Regions from separate parts of the Thalassospira sp. CH_XMU1448-2 genome, predicted to be linked through region 2. Evidence: riboswitches for the same ligand, from Rfam matches in the RefSeq annotation. Region 2 holds a riboswitch; the other holds the start of a gene.

Region 1 (9,421 bases), on a different contig from region 2:
TCGCTACGTGGTGCGGCCTCGATTGCGCGCCGTTTGCAGGACCCGCTGGCCGAACTGGTCAAGATCGAACCGAAATCCATCGGTGTCGGTCAGTATCAGCACGATGTGTCTGAAACCAAACTGGCACGATCCCTTGATGCCGTGGTCGAGGATTGCGTGAACGGGGTTGGTGTTGACCTTAACACCGCATCCATCCCGCTTTTGACCCGCGTGGCGGGTCTGACCGAAACGCTGGCCCGCAATATTGTCGGCTATCGCGATTCAAACGGGGCGTTCCAGTCGCGTGCCGATCTAAAAAAGGTCGAACGTCTGGGGCCAAAGGCGTTTGAACAGTGCGCAGGCTTCTTGCGTATTCGCGGGGCACAGAACCCGCTTGATGCATCGGCCGTACACCCGGAAGCCTATCCGCTGGTCGAAAAGATCAGTGCCAAGGCATCCCGGCCGCTGGCAAGCCTGATTGGCGACTCGGCCTTTATCAAAACGCTGCGTCCCGAAGATTTCGCCGACGAGACTTTCGGTGTGCCAACCATCCGCGACATCATTGCCGAGCTTGATAAACCCGGTCGTGACCCGCGTCCGGAATTCAAGACCGCCAAATTCGCCGAGGGCGTAAATGAAATCAAGGATCTGCGCACCGGCATGAAGCTTGAAGGTACGGTGACCAACGTTACCAATTTTGGTGCCTTTGTTGATATCGGCGTGCATCAGGATGGCCTTGTCCATATCTCGCAGCTGGCCGATAAATTCGTCGATGACCCGCGTCAGGTGGTCAAGGCCGGTCAGATCGTTTCGGTCACCGTCATGGAAGTCGACGCACCGCGCAAACGTATCGGTCTTTCGATGAAATCGGCCCCGGATTACGAAGGCACGCGTGAACGCCGCAATGACACTGCCGGGGGTGCCCCGCGCGGTGGCCATGGTGGCGGACGCCCGCAACAATCATCGGGCCCGCGCAACAACACAGGCAATGCAAATCGCGGAAATGGCGGAAATTCCGGCGGTGATGCCGGGGGCGCGATGGCAGCTGCCCTTAAGGCCGCGATGGAACGTCGCAAATAACTGCAATCAACCATCGGGATGATCTTTCAAATGGCGGGATGGCCTGGGCTGTCTCGCCATTTTCATATTCAGGCACCAGGACCAACGGGATGAATTGACAGAAAGCGGATTAAAACCCATTTTGAGCACTCACCAAGGGGAGCCCCGTCAGGGGGCTGAGAAACTGCCGTGTGAAAATCAGCGCAGTGACCCGTTGAACCTGATCCAGTTCATACTGGCGTAGGGACGGTGTGAACGCGATTTTCCGGCGTTCTCCATCTTTCCGACTTCGAACTGGGTCTCCAAACGCACTTGAATTTGCTGCATTGGAGCCTCGACATGACGACTGATCTTTCCTCAACCGCCACCGCCCTGTTTGAAAAGATGCGTGCGACCAATCCGCTGGTCCATTGCATCACCAACTATGTCGCAATGAACTATGCCGCCAATGTCCTGCTGGCAGCCGGCGCATCGCCCGCGATGGTGCATACCCCCGAAGAATCCGGTGAGTTTGCCGCAATTGCCGGAGCTTTGACGGTCAATATCGGCACCCTGTCACCGCACTGGGTCGAAGGCATGATTGCCGCGGCCCAATCCGCCAATGTGGCTGTAAAGCCCTGGGTGCTTGATCCGGTGGCACATTTCGCGACCCGGTATCGCCGCGACGTTGTCGCAGAATTGCTGAAACTGAACCCGACCGTCATTCGCGGCAACGCGTCCGAAATCATCGCCCTTGCTGGCGGACAAAGTGCCGGTCAGGGCGTCGATAGTGGCGATCCCGTTGAACAGGCCGAAGGCGCTGCACGCGCCCTTGCCACAGCACAGAAGGCCGTTGTCGCAGTAACCGGCGAGATCGATTTTGTCACCGATGGCACCCGTGCGGTTCGTATTGCCGGTGGTTCGCCGCTGATGCCGAAAATCACCGCCATGGGCTGTGCGTTGACCGGACTTGTTGGGGCCTATGTCGCAATTGCCAAAGATCAGGCGTTTGAGGCCACTTTTGCCGCCCTGACCAATTTTGCCGTTGCCGGAAGCATTGCCGCACAATCCGCAAACGGCCCGGCATCTTTCATGACGGCCTTTGTTGACGGGCTTCATAATCTTGACGCCACAACCTTTAACGACACTGCACGCATTGAGGCCCTATGAAATCCTTTGATCTGTCGCTTTATCTGGTGCTTGATCCCGATCTGTGCCGCACCCATTCGATGGTTGAAACCACCATGGCGGCCATCGCGGGTGGTGCAACCATCGTGCAGCTGCGCGATAAAAAGGCCGGGACCGAGGGACTTATTCGCATTGGCCGGGAACTGATCGAAGCCATGGCTGCCACCGGAGTCCCGCTTATCGTCAATGACGATATCGAAGCCGCAATTGCGATTGGCGCAGACGGGCTGCATGTCGGTCAGGATGATTTGCCATCACAAATGGCCCGCGAACGACTGGGACGCGACAAGATCATCGGCCTTTCGATCGAGGATGAAACGGTCGCGCGCAAGGTCGACCCGGGCATTGTCGACTATGTCGGCATCGGCCCGGTCTTTGCCACATCAACCAAACCCGACCATAAACCCGCCATCGGATTTGATGGTCTGGCTGATCTGGTAAAGATCGCCGGTCTGCCTTCTGTTGCAATTGGCGGTCTGAAAAAAAATCATGTCGAACCGGTCTTTGGCGCCGGGGCCAATGGCATTGCGGTTGTATCGGCCATTTGCGGCCAACCCGACCCCGAAGGCGCTACCCGTGCCATCGCCGACGCGATTGCGGCACTGAAATAGCCCATCGATATCAATATCCTAAAGACAGGGTCGCGATTGCGCCGACGATCCTGAACGCTTTCACCCCCTGCCCGATCACCCTGTCTGGCAGGGGGTGATTTTGGGGTACGCGCATGGCTGCCCCTCGCGACTTGCACGAAACCGCACGGAAATGCCTCAATTGCGCCGCTAATTCTCCGGCTTCGGGGTGCATCTTGGTTTCATGAGAACGATGCACACAAGCGCGAGGGATGTCATGTTGAAATCTATGCGCAGCAAAAAGCCGGTTGCCATTGCCCTGATCTGTATCCTGACAGGAACAACAGCCGCTGTGGCTGCAATCCGGATTGCGCCGAAACCGACAACTGATAGCGTTACAATCAATTCTGAAAAACCGGCCGGTGAAGTCATCCTGACCCATCAGGACGGGACAATCGCGCTTGATCGGGACTGCCATACCTTTCCATGCAAGCTTGATATCTCGTCGCTGCCAACCGGCGAATATGCCGTCATGATTCGCAATGGCACCGATATCGAGCATCGCAATGCGCTTTATAAGGAATAGGACGTCACGCCTTAACGGGGCAACCGGGCCGATGTGACTCGAAACTCGAAATTTTTCGTCAAATCCCCGGAACGTTTCGGTCGCCCGACTGTTTAGCCTTCAGAAGGCGCAACACCATAGCCCTGCTTCTGCGACCTTATTCCGCGCAATAGCCCCGCAATTTTCCCACAATTACCAAGGGGTGCATTGCATAAGCGGCCCATCGACCTAGATAAAGGCCCAGAGGCATCCTCCCTGCCTAGGGAAATGATCCCTGCAACAAAGGTTTCCAACAGGTTGCACGGGATTTTCACTTTCACCCAAGGTGCAAAAAGGGATATGTTGCGTTACCGCACAGACCAATAATGAAAGTCGAGGAACTGTATCATGGCATTTGAACTCCCAGCACTTCCGTATGCATATGACGCGCTTGCACCGGTCATGTCGTCTGAAACCCTTGAGTTTCACCATGACAAGCACCACAACGCATACGTTGTGAACGGCAACAAGCTGCTCGAAGGTTCGGGCCTTGAAGGCAAGTCGCTCGAAGAAGTCGTTGTTGCATCCTATGGCGACGCTTCCAAAGCAGGCCTGTTCAACAACGCTGCCCAGCACTGGAACCATATCGAGTTCTGGCAGATGATGAAGAAAAACGGCGGCGGCAACATTCCGGGCGAACTGGAAAAGAAAATCGTCGAGGATTTCGGCTCTGTTGATGCCTTCAAGGAAGCCTTCATTCAGGCTGGCGTTACCCAGTTCGGTTCGGGCTGGTGCTGGCTGGCAATGGACAAGTCGGGCAAACTGGTTGTGACCAAAACCCCGAACGCGGAAAACCCGCTGGTTCATGGTCAGACCCCGCTGCTCGGTTGTGATGTTTGGGAACATTCCTACTACATCGATTACCGCAACGCGCGCCCGGACTATGTCAAAGCCTTCCTCGACAGCCTGGTAAACTGGGAATATGTCGCAGAGCGCTTCTCCAAAGCCGGCTAATCAGCCCTGCTTTGAGACAAGATTAAAGAAAGCGGCTCCTACGGGGCCGCTTTTTTTCTTGTTATTCAAGACAACTAGAACTGTAGTTATCGGGTTAGCGACAAATCGATTCCTAATTTGTCTTTGTATACACCAATTCGCTTTTTAGCCCGATCCACAACGTCTTCGTAGAAAAGAACCTCTTGATATAGTTCTCCAAGATTTTGTGAACTCTCGGGGTCTACTAATGGACTTGTACGGAAATAGCCCTTGCCAGTTGGAAATCTAGTCCAGCCCGCTATACGCAAAGGGTTCAACGTGTCGCCAATAATATACCCATAGAATTTTTTGATTCTGCCTTTAGATTTAGCAGCCAGTATATGAGCGTACTCAGACAAATCACCAATGTGATCATCCATGCTAACGCCGGGCGCCTTGAATTCAATAATTATCGCCGATCCCTCTTCACTGAAGAGAGCAATATCTGGTCGTAGCTTTGAATTATCGTCCGTTCTTTTTGCAAGGATTTTTTCAAATGCAACATCAATTTCTGGATCGAATAACGGCGAGCCGTCCTCCCACTCTATCTGCGCAAGTGGTTTATCCGATGAAATATACTCGTAATAGTGGTATTCCTCATTCAGCAGCCAAATGTCATGATCTGCTACTTCTTTGCTATCCTTCTTCATCGGAAAGAAAACGCTATGAATGATTTTTTCGTCCTTGCGACGGCCCTCAACGTCAGGTGCTTGAAAATTCAGTTGCTTTCGGTGGGCTAAACTCAAGACCTCTACGATCGCGGCCCTTCTCACAACCAACTGAGACAGGTTGGCCATATCAAAGTTTTTCAAAGACGCAGTATACATCCAAGAAAGGTCATTGATCTTCTGCCTAAAATCCTCCGAATCTGGCTCCAGATTGAGAATCTCATCCTTTAAATCAACTATGCTTTCTGTCTCAACGACAACCCTTTCCTGATACTTCTTCAATACTCGATCAACTACAGAATGCGCAGTATCTCCGTACCTCACCCTTGTACCAGTATCAGCAAGCATTTTTTCAGAAATGCCAAAGTGCTTGGCAGCACTTTCCATCACTTTTTCTTTATTCCAATCAGGAGGTGTAACGAACTCTGCAATGACGTCGTCAATTACGTCGTAAATGTCTTGATAAGAAATTGGAGCACCTGACACCAAGTCACCACCTTCCAGCTCTTCTGGAAGGTCGTCGAAATCATCTCGCTGCTCATTTACACGATCATCAAGAAAATCGCCCTCAATCAAAACGATATGATGGAATTTCCCAACAGGATTATTCTGTTCAGCTTTGGTTCGGAGATATCTCTTCGTGATGTCTTTAACAGGTGAGGACTTCGCACAAAAGGCAATGGCATTTTTTGGGAGATCGTATGCATTCTTATCTAACTTATAATGAGATACCTTGAACTGCTGTTCAATTTTGATCTGCTCTCCGGTATGAGGATCGCGCTCCTTGACCATAACCGTACGAGTTTCTGAGACCGAGGGTAGGTCTGATTTTCTCAATGAGGCCGTGGCAGGATTACCGTCCTTACCAACCTTTGTTTCAAAAGTGATTTTGAAATCGCCAATTTGCTCATCAAGACCAATCAATCTTTGAAGAAACGATACAAGGACAGACTTTTTTAGAGAGCTCGCCGAAAAAATCTCGGATAAATCCTGCGCCAAGAATTTTCTATTCCGCGCAGTCTCCTTCAAATCTGATAAAGTGATGACCGTTCCGCTTCTAGTGGCGTCCGATGCTGAGGTAGAGAACATCTCGGGGCTAATCTGCTTATGGTCTTCATGAAAATCCAGAGTTCTTTGCAGAAAAACACCTTCTTCCTCAAAAATAGAAACAATATTCACGAGGGAGAAGTGATGGAAGTATTGAATTCTACCAGAACCCTTGCACTTTCCGATTCCAATTACATTCAAATCATCTTTGTACGAGGTGTCTTTGGTTAGAAATGCGAGAGCCTGATCTTTACCGATCCCACAACCATTATCGCTACATGTTATTTGGCAATCGTGCGCTGCTGCACCTAGCAAATCAATGCCCCAAAATTCAACCTTAAAGTGCACTTCTAATGGTTCAGCACTAGGATTGTCGTGCTTGCGAATTAAGTACGAATCTATTGAGTTTGACAAAAGCTCATCAAAGACAACGTAGGGATTTGAACTAAGTTTAGTGTTCTTAAGGCTTCCACGAACATCTAGCATGCAAAAATCTCTCGGGGATCACAAAACAACCAGAAATAATATGCTCTGATTATTCCAGCACTCGGCCGCATTGCGCAATGCAATTTAAACAACACCACCTTCTATCACAAAATCTGCTGATTAAAGCTGCTGCAGTCATAAAGAAACAAAAAACCCCGTCGGCGAACCGACGGGGTTTGGGTCGAACCTGATCGGGCGAGTGATCAGATATCGAATTTGATGCCCTGAGCCAGCGGCAGCTCGCGGGAATAGTTGATCGTGTTGGTCGCACGACGCATGTAACCTTTCCAGGCGTCCGAACCGGATTCACGACCGCCACCGGTTTCTTTCTCGCCACCGAACGCACCGCCGATTTCTGCACCCGACGGGCCGATATTGACGTTGGCAATACCGCAATCGGAACCAACAGCCGACAGGAACAGTTCGGTTTCGCGCACATCGGTCGAGAAGATGCAAGATGACAGACCCTGCGGCACACCGTTCTGAAGCGCGATGGCTTCTTCAAGGGTTTCATAGGTCATGACATAAAGGATCGGAGCAAAGGTCTCGTTACGGACCGTCTCGGTCTGAGCCGGCATTTCAACCACAGACGGGCTGACATAGAAGGCGTTCGGATATTCAGATTCCAGAACGCGTTCGCCACCATGCACAACGCCACCATCTTTCTTGGCATTGGCAAGGGCAGTCTGCATGTTGTTGAAGCTGTCTTCGTCGATCAGCGGACCAACAAGGGTGCCATCGGCAAGCGGATCACCGATTTTGACCGACTTGTAGGCAGCAACGATTTTCGGAAGCAGCTGATCCTTGATGTCCTTGTGAACGATCAGACGACGAAGCGAGGTGCAACGCTGACCACAGGTACCAACAGCCGAGAACACAACCGCGCGAACGGTCATATCAAGATCGGCTGACGGGGTTACGATCATGGCGTTGTTGCCGCCAAGTTCCAGAATGGTGCGGCCAAAACGTTCGGCAACACGCGGGGCAACTTCGCGGCCCATGCGGGTTGAACCGGTTGCCGAAACCAGTGCCACGTCGTGGCTGTCGGTCATGGCTTCGCCGATCTTGCGATCACCGATCACGATCTGATGCAGGCCTTCGGGCGCGTCACCGAATTTCGCCAGTGCCTTTTCAAAGATTTTCTGGCAGGCAAGGGCGGTCAGCGGGGTCTTTTCCGACGGTTTCCAGATCACGGCGTTACCGCAAACCAGCGCAAGCGCGGTGTTCCAGGACCAGACCGCAACCGGGAAGTTGAACGCCGAAATCACGCCAACGACACCCAGCGGATGCCAGGTTTCCATCATCTTGTGGCCCGGACGTTCGGATGCGATGGTCAGACCATAAAGCTGACGCGACAGACCGACTGCGAAATCGCAGATATCAATCATTTCCTGAACTTCGCCAAGACCTTCCTGATAGATCTTGCCGCATTCAAGCGACACCAGACGACCCAACGGTTCCTTGGCAGCGCGCAGTTCTTCACCCAGAAGACGGGCCAGTTCACCGCGACGCGGACCCGGAACCTGACGCCATGCACCGAATGCCTTTTTGGCATTGCTGATGATGTCGGTCATCTCCGCCGGATCGGTTTCAGCAACAACCGCAATCTCGGACCCGTCAACCGGGGTCTGAACCTTAAGGGTGCCATTGGCGATCTCGGCGTCAGTCAGACCAAGCTCGGTCAGGATGGATTTGAAACTCACAGTAAAACTCCCTTCTTTTTAAACTTTCCGGTGATCACCACCGGCCATTCCGTTTGATATCGTTCCGCGATCTATGCGACTTGCGCCACCTTGGGCAGAAGCTTGGCGATGATGGCAAAGGCCTCATCAACCTGATCGAACGGAATGGTCAAAGGTGCCAGCAGGCGCACCACATTGGCGTGTTCACCACTTGGCATTAACAATAGCCCGCTTTCACGCGCCAGTTGCAACAGGCTTTGCAGACGATTGGGCGACGGTTTGCCATCATCTGCAATCATCTCGAAGGCGCGCATTGCGCCAATTCCGCGCATATTGCCGATCACATGCCCGCCGGGCAGATCGCGCAACCATGCGATATGGGTCGCGTATTTTTCGCCAAGCTGCTTGGCACGACCCAGAATGTTTTCAGCTTCGAGCACCTCGAACACACCGGTTGCAGCCGCGCAGGCAACCGGGTTACCCGAATATGTCCCGCCAAGACCGCCCGGTGCGAGTGCGTTCATCACATCCTCGGCCCCGGTGATCGCGGCCAGCGGGAAACCACCGCCAATCCCCTTGCCCATGACAAGGATATCGGGGGCCACACCGGCATGCTCGATGGCAAACATCTTGCCCGTGCGCGCAAACCCAGACTGGATTTCATCGGCAATCAGAACCATGCCGTTTTCATCACACAGACGACGCAACGCCACAAGGAATTCGCCGTCACAGGCGCGGAAACCGCCCTCACCCTGAACCGGTTCGATGACGATGGCCCCGACCGATTTGGGATCGGCAGAAACCGCAAACAGTTTGGCGATGGCATTCATCGCATCCTCAACCGATACACCGGTTTCCGGGCAAGGATATGGCAGATGCCAGACCGGCCCCGGAAGCGGCCCAAGACCGGTTTTATAGGGCTTTGTCTTGCCGGTCAGTGCCAGGGTCGCAAGGGTTCTGCCATGAAACGCCCCTTCAAAGGCGATCACCCCGGGCCGGCCGGTAAAGGCGCGGGCCAGTTTCAGGGCGTTTTCCATGGCCTCGGCCCCGGAATTGGTCAGCATCGACTTTGCCGGGCCTTCAATCGGACAGTTTTTCGCCAGCCAGTCGGTGACCGCGACATAGGGTTCATGGGGCAGCGCGTTAAAGCAGCTATGGGTAAAACGGTCGCACTGGGCGATCACACGA
Region 2 (9,421 bases):
TTCGTCAGCGCACCGACGGTTCTATGAATATTGCCGACGAATTCATGACTGATATTGATCTGACACTGGGGCGCTTCAAATATGCCAAGGCGTTTGCGCCGGGGCTTTTTGATAACTGGGCGACCTTCAAGTTCCACTTTAACAAGCGGTTCTTTGACGATCTTGTCGACCGGATGCCGGGATCAGAGGCATCGAAACAACCGATGATCGGACGCCGCACCAATCAGGCGGAGCCCTATAAGGTCCGCGTCAGCAACGCGATGGCCAATCTGCAAAAGGTCTTTCCGCAGATCAAGCAGGTCGGCATTGTCGATAAATGGGCCGGTGACATTGATGTCACGCCGGATGCGGTACCGGTGATTGATCAGTTCGACAACCCGAAACACTTCTTTGTCGCCACCGGTTTCTCTGGCCACGGATTTGCCATGGGGCCGGTCGTTGGCAAGGTCTTGGCCGACTGGATCACCACCGGTCAGCCATCCATCACCCTTGCCGGTATGGAACTGTCGCGCTTTGAAGATGGTTCGGTCCGTCGTCCGCGCACACGCGTTTGATTTTCAGGACCAGATGGTTATGCCGGGGCCACTGTTTTGGTGGCTTGTGGTGTGGTTGTGTGGTCTTTTGCCATTCTGCCCTCAAAAAACCGGGTCGCGCCAATCGGCGGGGCGATGAAATCATCGTCCCCAAGTCCGGCACGTTTAAGCGCGGATGCCAGTCGGACGGGCGGCTCATCAACCGGTTCAGCGGTCAGAACAAATGTGCCCCAGTGAATGGCAAGGGCCTTCTTGACGCCCATGACTTGCATGATCTGAACCGCTTCTTCGGGATTGCAGTGGGAATTGCGCATGAAATCGCGCGGGTCATAGGCCCCGATCGGGATCAGGCCAAAGTCAATACCGCCATGGATTTCGCCCATCTCGGTATAAAGGGCTTCGTTCCAGCCGGTATCCCCGACGAAATAGAACCGGTAGCCATCCCCGAATTCAAGGATGTAACCACCCCACAGCATTTCCTTGCGGTCCTTGGTTGTGCGGCTTGACCAGTGGTTGGACGGGACATGGGTGATTTTGACATTCCCATGCAGGATCGTGTCATCCCAATCCATCTCGCTATAACGATCAGGCGTAACGCCCGCCTTTTCAAGCAAGGCACCGTTTTTAAGCGGCAGGATATAGCGTGGCGCATTGCCAAGTGCGGTCAGGCTGGCGACATCGAAATGGTCATAGTGATTGTGTGACAGCAATACCAGATCAAGTTCAGGCAGCTGATCAATGCTTAAACCCGGCTGGCTGTATCGTTTTGGACCAACCCGTTTAAAAGGCGATGCCCGATCTGAAAAGACCGGATCGGTTAGAATATTAAGCCCGCCATACTGGACCAGAACCGTGGCATGACCGACCCATGTGACCTGCAGACGCGCCGGGTCGGGATTTTGAATGGCGTCGTGGTCGGGGGCTTCGGTCGGGATTTTACCGATCTGGTGCTTTGCCTTTGGCCAATTATCATTGCCAAGGAACCGCCGCCGCAAGAACCGCCAGAAAGATCGTTTGACCGGATCAGGCAGGGGATGACGGTTTTCAAAACCGGTTTCGGTATGGTGATCGGGCTTGGTTCTGATTTGCACTTGGCTGTCCTGACGCAAAATGGCCTGACGAAAAACGGAAGACACATGATCTTTGCGGCATGTGCAGGTGACCATAAGGTAAACGTCAAACAGACCATTGCAAGTGAAAGGCCGGAACGAGGGGCGCACGTTCCGGCCTTCCTGTTTGGTCTGCACATGCGGATATACAGACCAATGCTTCCGCATCCACCGGGAAAGCGCTGCGGAAGCAGGGGGCTTGTTGGTTATTCGATCACGGTGGCGTAGGTTTCAAGCGCCGGGCTTTCCTTGATCAGGCCCTGTTTGACCATGTAATCGGCAAAACGGGCATAGCGTGCCTTGTCCAATGCCGCCGGACGCAGGGCAAAACGCGGCAGGGTATCTGCCCATGCCTTGATATTGAGTTCATCATCAAGGTTCGGATAGGCCGCGATAAAAGCCTTCCAGCTGTCATCGGGATGGTTGATCAGATATTGCACGCCTTCTTCGAGGGCGGCCAGCATCCGGGCAAAGCGCGGATCATCGATCTTGTCGTTTCGCACGGTCAGGATCAGCTCGTCATAGGGCGGAACGCCTTCTTCCTCGACATAAAATGCCTTGCCCGGTTTACCTTCGATTTCCATCTGGTTGAGTTCGAAATTGCGATAGCCGCCAATAATGGCATCGACCTGACCGGAATAAAGCGAAGGCGACAGCGAGAAGTTCACATTGATCAGCTCGACATCATCCATCGATACTCCATGATTGCCCAGCATGGTGCCAAGCAACGCATCTTCAAACCCGGCCAGAGAATAGCCGATTTTCTTGCCCTTAAGATCGGCAATCTCCTTGATCGGACCGTCTTTCAGGACGATCAGGCTGTTAAGCGGGGTGGCGACCAGCGTGCCGATACGCGTTAACGGCAATCCTTCGGCGGCCTGAACATGAAGCTGGGGCTGATAGTTAACGGCAACATCGCCCTGACCGGCAGCGACAAGGCGCGGCGGGGCTGACGGGTCGCTTGGTTCGATCAGCTCAACATCAAGGTCATGCTTGGCAAAGAAGCCCTTTTCCTTCGCGACGATCAGCGGTGCGTGATCGGGGTTCACGAACCAGTCAAGAAGAATGACCAGCTTGTCTGAGGCAAAGGCGGTTGAAGACGTTCCAAGAACAATTGCGCCCAGTGCGGTCGCGGTGATCATGGATTTAAGGCGTGACATGGATGAACCTCCGTAATATGCGCCAGATTATAAGTATGAGGATTTAAACCGCAGCCAATCTGGCGGCGGGGAATTGTATTACCGGGCCGGTTTCAGGCTGTCGGGCTGCCAAGGCAGGGCGGCGCGCAGGATGCGATCAACAATGAAATATTGCGTGATCGAAAAAGCACACAGGATCAGAAGACAGGCAAAAACCATATCAATCTGCACCCGGGCATTGGCATGTAGCATCAGATAGCCAAGCCCGTGGCTTGAACCCACCCATTCACCAATCACCGCGCCAATCGGGGCGACGGCGGTGGCCACCCGGAACCCCGACGCAAAGGCCGGAAGGGCTGCAGGCAAACGGATATGGGTCAAAAGCCGCCAGCGACTTGCCCCCATGGTGCGTGCCAGATCAAGCCATCCGGTTTCGGTGCGTGCCAGCCCGTCAAAGAAGGCCACGGTGACCGGGAAGAAAATGATCAACGCGGCCATGGCGATTTTGGATGCCAGGCCAAAGCCAAGCCAAAGGACGAGAAGTGGCGCAAGCGCAAAGAACGGAATGGCCTGGGACACCAGAAGGATTGGCATCAACCAGAACCGTACCGGTGAAAATAATGCCATTGGAATGGCCGCCAGCGTGCCAAGAACTGCCCCGGCAAACAGGCCGATCACGGTTTCCGCAATCGTATAGCGCGCGTGATCAAATAGAACGTCATGCCGGGAAATCAGGGTGTTCCAGACATCTGCCGGGGGCGGCAGCATGTATTTCGGCGCACCGGTCATAATGACCAGCGCCTGCCATGTGGCAATCAGGGCAACAACAATAATCACCGGTCGCGCAAGTTTGAGCCAGCGACGTTCTGACAGCGGGATTGATTTTGCATTGATATGAGGATTGTTTTGACTGCTCATGATGCGATCTCCGCACCCAGTTGACGCAGCAATTCGGCCTGCTTTGCCAAAATGTCGGGATCAGCAATCTCGCGCGGGCTTTGGCCGCTTGGCGTGATGGCGTCCTGAAGGGTGGCCGGGGTACCTGAAAGGACGTGAACATTATCGCCAAGCCGCAACGCTTCGAGCGGATCATGGGTCACAAGCAGAACCGTCTTGCCGCGCAGTACCCGTGCGGCCAGTTCCTGCAAACGCAGGCGGTTGACCGGATCAAGGGCGGAAAACGGTTCATCCATCAGGACAACCGGACGGTCTTCCATCAGGGTACGGGCAAGGGCTGCGCGCTGTTTCATCCCGCCCGAAAGTTTTGCCGGACGCAGATGTGCGGCATCCGTCAGGCCAACTTGTCCAATGAGTTGTTCGGCGCGCTTATGATCTGGCCGCTCGCCACGAAGGACCGCGCCCAGTTCGACATTCTCGCGCACGGTGCGCCAGGGCAAAAGCAGGTCCTGCTGCGCCATATAGGCAACGCGGTTCTTAAGGATTTCGCCGTCCGAACAGGTGATATTGCCGCTAACATCGCCTTCGACCAGACCGGCGAGGTAGCGCAAAAGCGTGCTTTTGCCAACACCGCTTGGGCCAAGCAAACAGGTAAAGCTTCCGGCCTTAAGGGTCAGGTCAAGGTCATGGAAAATATCCGCGCTGCCAAAGGCCACACGGGCGCCGGACAGGTGAACATCAAATCTGGTTGGATTTTGCGTCCCGACGGACGTTTGTTCTGTGTTGCGCATTCGATCCTTCCTACGCCGGTCTTAACCGGTTCAGGTTCAAAGGGTCGTTCGGCAACACCGAACCTCTCAGCCAATTCACGATCGGCCCCCCCGGAGATGACGGGACTATGCGCAGACAAATTGCTCCCGTCAAGGTTTGTGACAATTTGTGTCTTTAATCCCGATCATAATTCACCAGTTCGGGGCATCGCGACGCAGTGATCCGGCCGGGTGCGCCCAATGATGCCTAACGCCCTTGATATTTGCAGGAAAGGCAATGCGATGAGCCGGTCCCCAGCTGGTGTTTTCAATGGTTTTGTCAAGATCATCGGGTTGTTCATCCCGGATGATACCGTCAAGGGTGGTGCGCGCAGATTGGCACAGCAGATGCGCTGTTTGCGCCAGTGAATGGCGGGCAGTCGTGATTGAACCACTACTCTGGCGTTTGAACAGGGCGCGCACCGCACTGGCAGCCATCAGATACCCTGTGGCGTGATCAAGGGCCTGAACCGGAAGCGGTAAAGGTTTGGATGCCTTTGCGTGCTTCATGCCCCAGTCGGCAATACCGCAGCTCATCTGGACAAGGCTGTCAAAACCGCGACGCTGCGCCCAGGGTCCGGTCCAGCCATAAGCGCAGAGCGTAACGTCAATCAATGCCGGGTTGATCGAACGAAGGGTCTTGCCGTCATAGCCAAGTCCGGACAGGGCATCGGGGCGATAGCCATGCAACAGGATATCGGCATCCGAGATAAGGTCTTCAAACCGTTTGCGGTCTTCAGGTGCATGCAGATCAAGTCCTGCGCAGCGTTTGCCAAGGGTGACTTCGGGAATGACGGCACCTTCGTTCCAGCCCGGCGGATCAATGCGCAGAACATCTGCACCGAACGCCGCAAGAAAACGGCCGGCAACCGGCCCGGCGAGGACACGAGTCAGGTCAAGGACACGAACACCAGCAAGCGGACGTGCCGGATCAACTGATTTGGCAGGTATCGAAACATTGCCATGGTCGAGCCAGTCGATCAGTGGTTCGGCGCGAACAGCGTGACCTTGCGGGTGGTTCTCCCAATCCGCAATACCGCGCATGGTTGCAGCACAGCCATTTGCCGCAACAATTTCAGTTTCAAGATCATCTGTCGACCACCCGCGAACGGCTGGCGAAAGGCTGTCGCGCGTTTCATGGTGCCCCAAAACAGACAAGGCCGCCTTGCGGTGATGCGGGGCATTGGTGTGCAGCCGGATCCAGCCATCGCTGGTTTCATAGTCGCCCGCCAGCGGATCCCATTTGCCGGGCAAGGTCCAGCCTTGCGGGCGGATGGTCATGTCAAACCACCTGGATGCCAATCTGCGATCAATCTGAACCGGTGCATCCGATCCGTGATGAAGCCCGCACCAGTGTGCAATCATTGCGGTTGCCATCCCGATGGACGCACAGGCAAGATCGGTCACAGCAAAGAAGGATGGCAGGCTTTCAGTCCCGGTGACTTCGAAATTCGGCGTGGTTGCCAGTCCAAGCGCATCGGCAATCTGGTCATTGAAGTGGTCAAGCATGGGGCAGTTCCTTTTTGCAAACAAAACAGCGCGTCAGGAAAGCATCATGCGGGACTGGACAAATCGTCAATATTGATCAAGATAATCAATATGAAAAATTCTTATGACGGATCATTTTGTACCCTTGCGGCACATGAAGTCTGTGCGCAGGTCGGGATATCGCGCGATACGCTTTATGCCTATGTCAGTCGCGGGATCGTTCGTGCCATTGCCCATCCCGGCGATGCCCGCAAAAGCCTGTATGACCGGCGTGACGTTGCCAAGCTTCACGACCGCAAAAGACGTGGCCGTTCACGGCAATCCGTCGCGGCATCGACCATCGATTGGGGGGAGCCGATCCTTGTGTCGGACATCACCCGCATTGCTGACGGGCAGTTTTATTATCGCGGACGGAATGCAGTGACGCTTGCGCAAGCCATGACACTTGAAGAGGCCGCGAACCTTCTTGCCGGTCTACGATGCGACCCGGCCCTGAATTCGGCGGCGGATTTCATTCCCGCTGACCACGCATTGCCGTTCCAGCGCATGGTGGCAATGATGGCGGGTCTGATGACAGGTACAGGGCAAGGTGACGGGCGACCGGCCGCTGCAAAGATCATGCGTCTCGCTGCATTGGCTGCCGCCGGACAGCCCGACGATGGTCAAAGCCCGATCCATTTGGTGCTGGCCAAGGCATGGTCGAAACGTGATGACGCCGCAGAACTGTTGCGACTGTCTCTGGTTTTGTGTGCCGATCATGAACTTAATGCGTCAGCCTATGCCGTGCGGGTGGCTGCGTCGGCAGGGGCGACGTTGCCCGCGTCATTGATGGCAGGTCTTTCAACCCTTTCAGGGGCGCGACATGGCGGCCTGACACCCAGATGCCGGGCATGGATGGATCAGGTCGAAAAGGAAACGGGGATCAAGGGGCATTATGAAATCAGGCAGGTGCCACCGGGATTTGGGCATCCCCTATATCCCGATGGTGATCCGCGCACACGTGCGATCATGGAAGCTTGCGGGCAAACAGGCGACGCATTTTGGGCACGGATTGCACGCGAAGTTGCTGACAGAACAGGCCAGTATCCCAGTCTGGATTTCGGTTTGGCCCTGATTGAGCGTGAACTTGATCTGCCGAAGGGGGCTGGACTTGGCATCTTTGCTGTCGGGCGCATGGCAGGCTGGATTGCACATCTGTTTGAACAACGCAAAAGCGGCAAGATCATCCGTCCGCGCGCGAGTACTTCCTGAACACACAATCAGCTCTTGCCCATTCATTACGCCGGTTCTGTAATATCAAGCGTTTTGCGGACCGCGTGGGCAAGCTCGATATTCGTATAGGGTTTGCTGATCAGGGGATAGATCGGTTTGTCGTCGGGGCGTTCCTGTAATACATCGGCGGTAAAGCCCGAGCAGGTCAATACCGCAAGGCCCGGGCGCATTTCACAGGCCCTGTCACTAAGTTCAATGCCGTTCATCCCGCCAGGCATGATCACATCGGTAAACAGGATGTCGATTTCGGGATGTTTCTCGATCTGTTCAAGGGCCTCTTTGCCGCTATGAGCCAAAATGGTCCTGTAACCATATTTGTTCAGGACTATGGATGCGATTTCGGCCAGTTCCTGTTCGTCATCAACGATCAGAATCGTTTCCGTACCATGCACAGGTTCGGTGTCGTCCCTGCGCTGATTGCCAGTCTCGGTTTGGCTTGCCTCGTCGGCGACGGGCAGATAGATGCGGAATGTGGTTCCGATGCCAAGTTCGGAATAGACCGAAATATATCCGCCCGAACGTTTGACAAAGCCATACACCATTGCAAGACCAAGCCCGGTACCTTTGCCGCGTTCCTTGGTGGTAAAGAAGGGTTGAAAAATCTGATCGCCGATCTCGGGGGGCATGCCAGCGCCATTGTCACTGACGTCAAGTTCTACATATGTGCCGGGGGGAATGCGCTGAACGATGTTGCTGCTCAGTGCATCAATCCGGGTCAGTTTGGTCTTGATGGTCAGTCGCCCCCCATCTGGCATGGCATCGCGTGCATTGACGGCAAGATTGATAATGGCATCTTCGAAATCCCCCTGGTTAATGCGAACCGGGGGAATGTTTTCCGTCAGGCTGAGCGTAAAGGCGATGCTTGATGTTATTGATTTTCCAACAAGTTCTTTAAGGTCGCCCAGAACGTCATTGAGGATGACTGCGGCGTTTTCCTCGGGGGCCTGACGGGAAAAATTCAGCAATCTGCGCGTCAGGGTCGCGCCGCGATCAGCCGCGGTCAGTGCCTTTCCGATAAACTTGGTGACGGGTGATGTCTCGTCAATCTGACGGCGGGCAAGATCAAGATTGCCGATGATGATACCGAGCAAATTGTTGAAGTCATGGGCGACACCACCGGTAAGCTGGCCGATGGCCTCCATCTTTTGTGATCGGCGCAATTGTCGTTCAAGTGCGTGTTCAACGGTCAGGTCCGTGATGGATGCGATGAAGTGGCGGCGGCCCTGAACATTCATCTCGGCAATACCGAGATTCATCGGGAAGATCGTCTCATTTTTGCGCTTGCCCTTGACCTCGCGGCCGATGCCGATGATCTGGGCATCACCCGTACCAAGGTAATTTTTGATATAGTTGTCATGACTTGCATGGTCCGGGTTGGGCATCAGGATTGAGACATTCTGTCCCAGTACTTCTTCGGCGGCATAGCCAAAGATCTTCTCGGCTTCGGGATTGAACCCTTCGATCATGCCTTTTTCATCGGCAAAGACGATGCCAACCGTGACACTTTCAAATGCCACGCGAAACCGTTCGCGGCTTTCGATCAGATCAGTGATGTCGCGACCCGTGCCGCGATAGCCCCGAAAAATGCCGTAATCGTCAAACACCGGGATGCCGGAAATCGAGATGGTCCTGATCGCATCATCGGCCATGGTGATGCGATATTGAAAGTCCTTGAAAGGACGGCGTTCATCAAGTGCTTGATAGTGGTCGTGCCATTTGGGCGTATTTGCCGGTTCCGCTGTGAATTCGTCACGCCGCTTGCCGATCAGTGCGTCAAGGTCAATATTGACGTTTCCAATGTGCTGTATACTGGTTTGACTTATGCGATGTTGCGGATCGGTTTCCCAGACCCAGTCAGACGCAGTAACGGTAAAGTCGCGGAATTTTTTCTCGCTATCGCGCAGTTCACGCTCTTTGCGTTTCAGCTCGGTGATATCGGTGCGGACGCCAACGATGCCACCATCCTGAGTGCGACGTTCCGAGATCAGGATCCAGCGATCTCCAACCTGTTCTTCCAGCTTGCTGTTGTCTTTGTGATGCTCTGCCATACGATCGGCAAGCCAGATTTCCTCGACATCAAATGCATCTGGAAATGTCCCGCGTGCCAGTCCGGTACGCAGAATTTCTTCAAATGTGGCACCGGGTTTGAGCGCATCTGCGTGGTTTCGATAAAT

The links. Region 2 has a riboswitch for thiamine pyrophosphate ahead of WA318_RS09265 (ABC transporter ATP-binding protein). Riboswitches for the same ligand answer to the same signal wherever they lie in the genome.
Region 1: another riboswitch for thiamine pyrophosphate. It lies ahead of thiM (hydroxyethylthiazole kinase); the one in region 2 lies ahead of WA318_RS09265 (ABC transporter ATP-binding protein).

What each region holds. Positions count from the first base shown of each region.
Region 1 is NZ_JAYMEA010000001.1:559,234-568,654, reverse strand. It holds gene WA318_RS02680 (Tex family protein) at 1-1,059, shown strand, start outside; TPP riboswitch at 1,185-1,302, shown strand; gene thiM (hydroxyethylthiazole kinase) at 1,378-2,187, shown strand; gene thiE (thiamine phosphate synthase) at 2,184-2,816, shown strand; gene WA318_RS02665 (hypothetical protein) at 3,052-3,360, shown strand; gene WA318_RS02660 (superoxide dismutase) at 3,727-4,332, shown strand; gene WA318_RS02655 (hypothetical protein) at 4,419-6,551, opposite strand; gene amaB (L-piperidine-6-carboxylate dehydrogenase) at 6,755-8,254, opposite strand; gene WA318_RS02645 (aspartate aminotransferase family protein) at 8,326-9,421, opposite strand, start outside.
Region 2 is NZ_JAYMEA010000002.1:409,295-418,715, forward strand. It holds gene WA318_RS09245 (NAD(P)/FAD-dependent oxidoreductase) at 1-554, shown strand, start outside; gene WA318_RS09250 (MBL fold metallo-hydrolase) at 572-1,624, opposite strand; gene WA318_RS09255 (ABC transporter substrate-binding protein) at 1,849-2,802, opposite strand; gene WA318_RS09260 (ABC transporter permease) at 2,881-3,699, opposite strand; gene WA318_RS09265 (ABC transporter ATP-binding protein) at 3,696-4,469, opposite strand; TPP riboswitch at 4,460-4,571, opposite strand; gene WA318_RS09270 (CoA transferase) at 4,641-5,996, opposite strand; gene WA318_RS09275 (citrate synthase) at 6,087-7,226, shown strand; gene WA318_RS09280 (PAS domain S-box protein) at 7,253-9,421, opposite strand, start outside.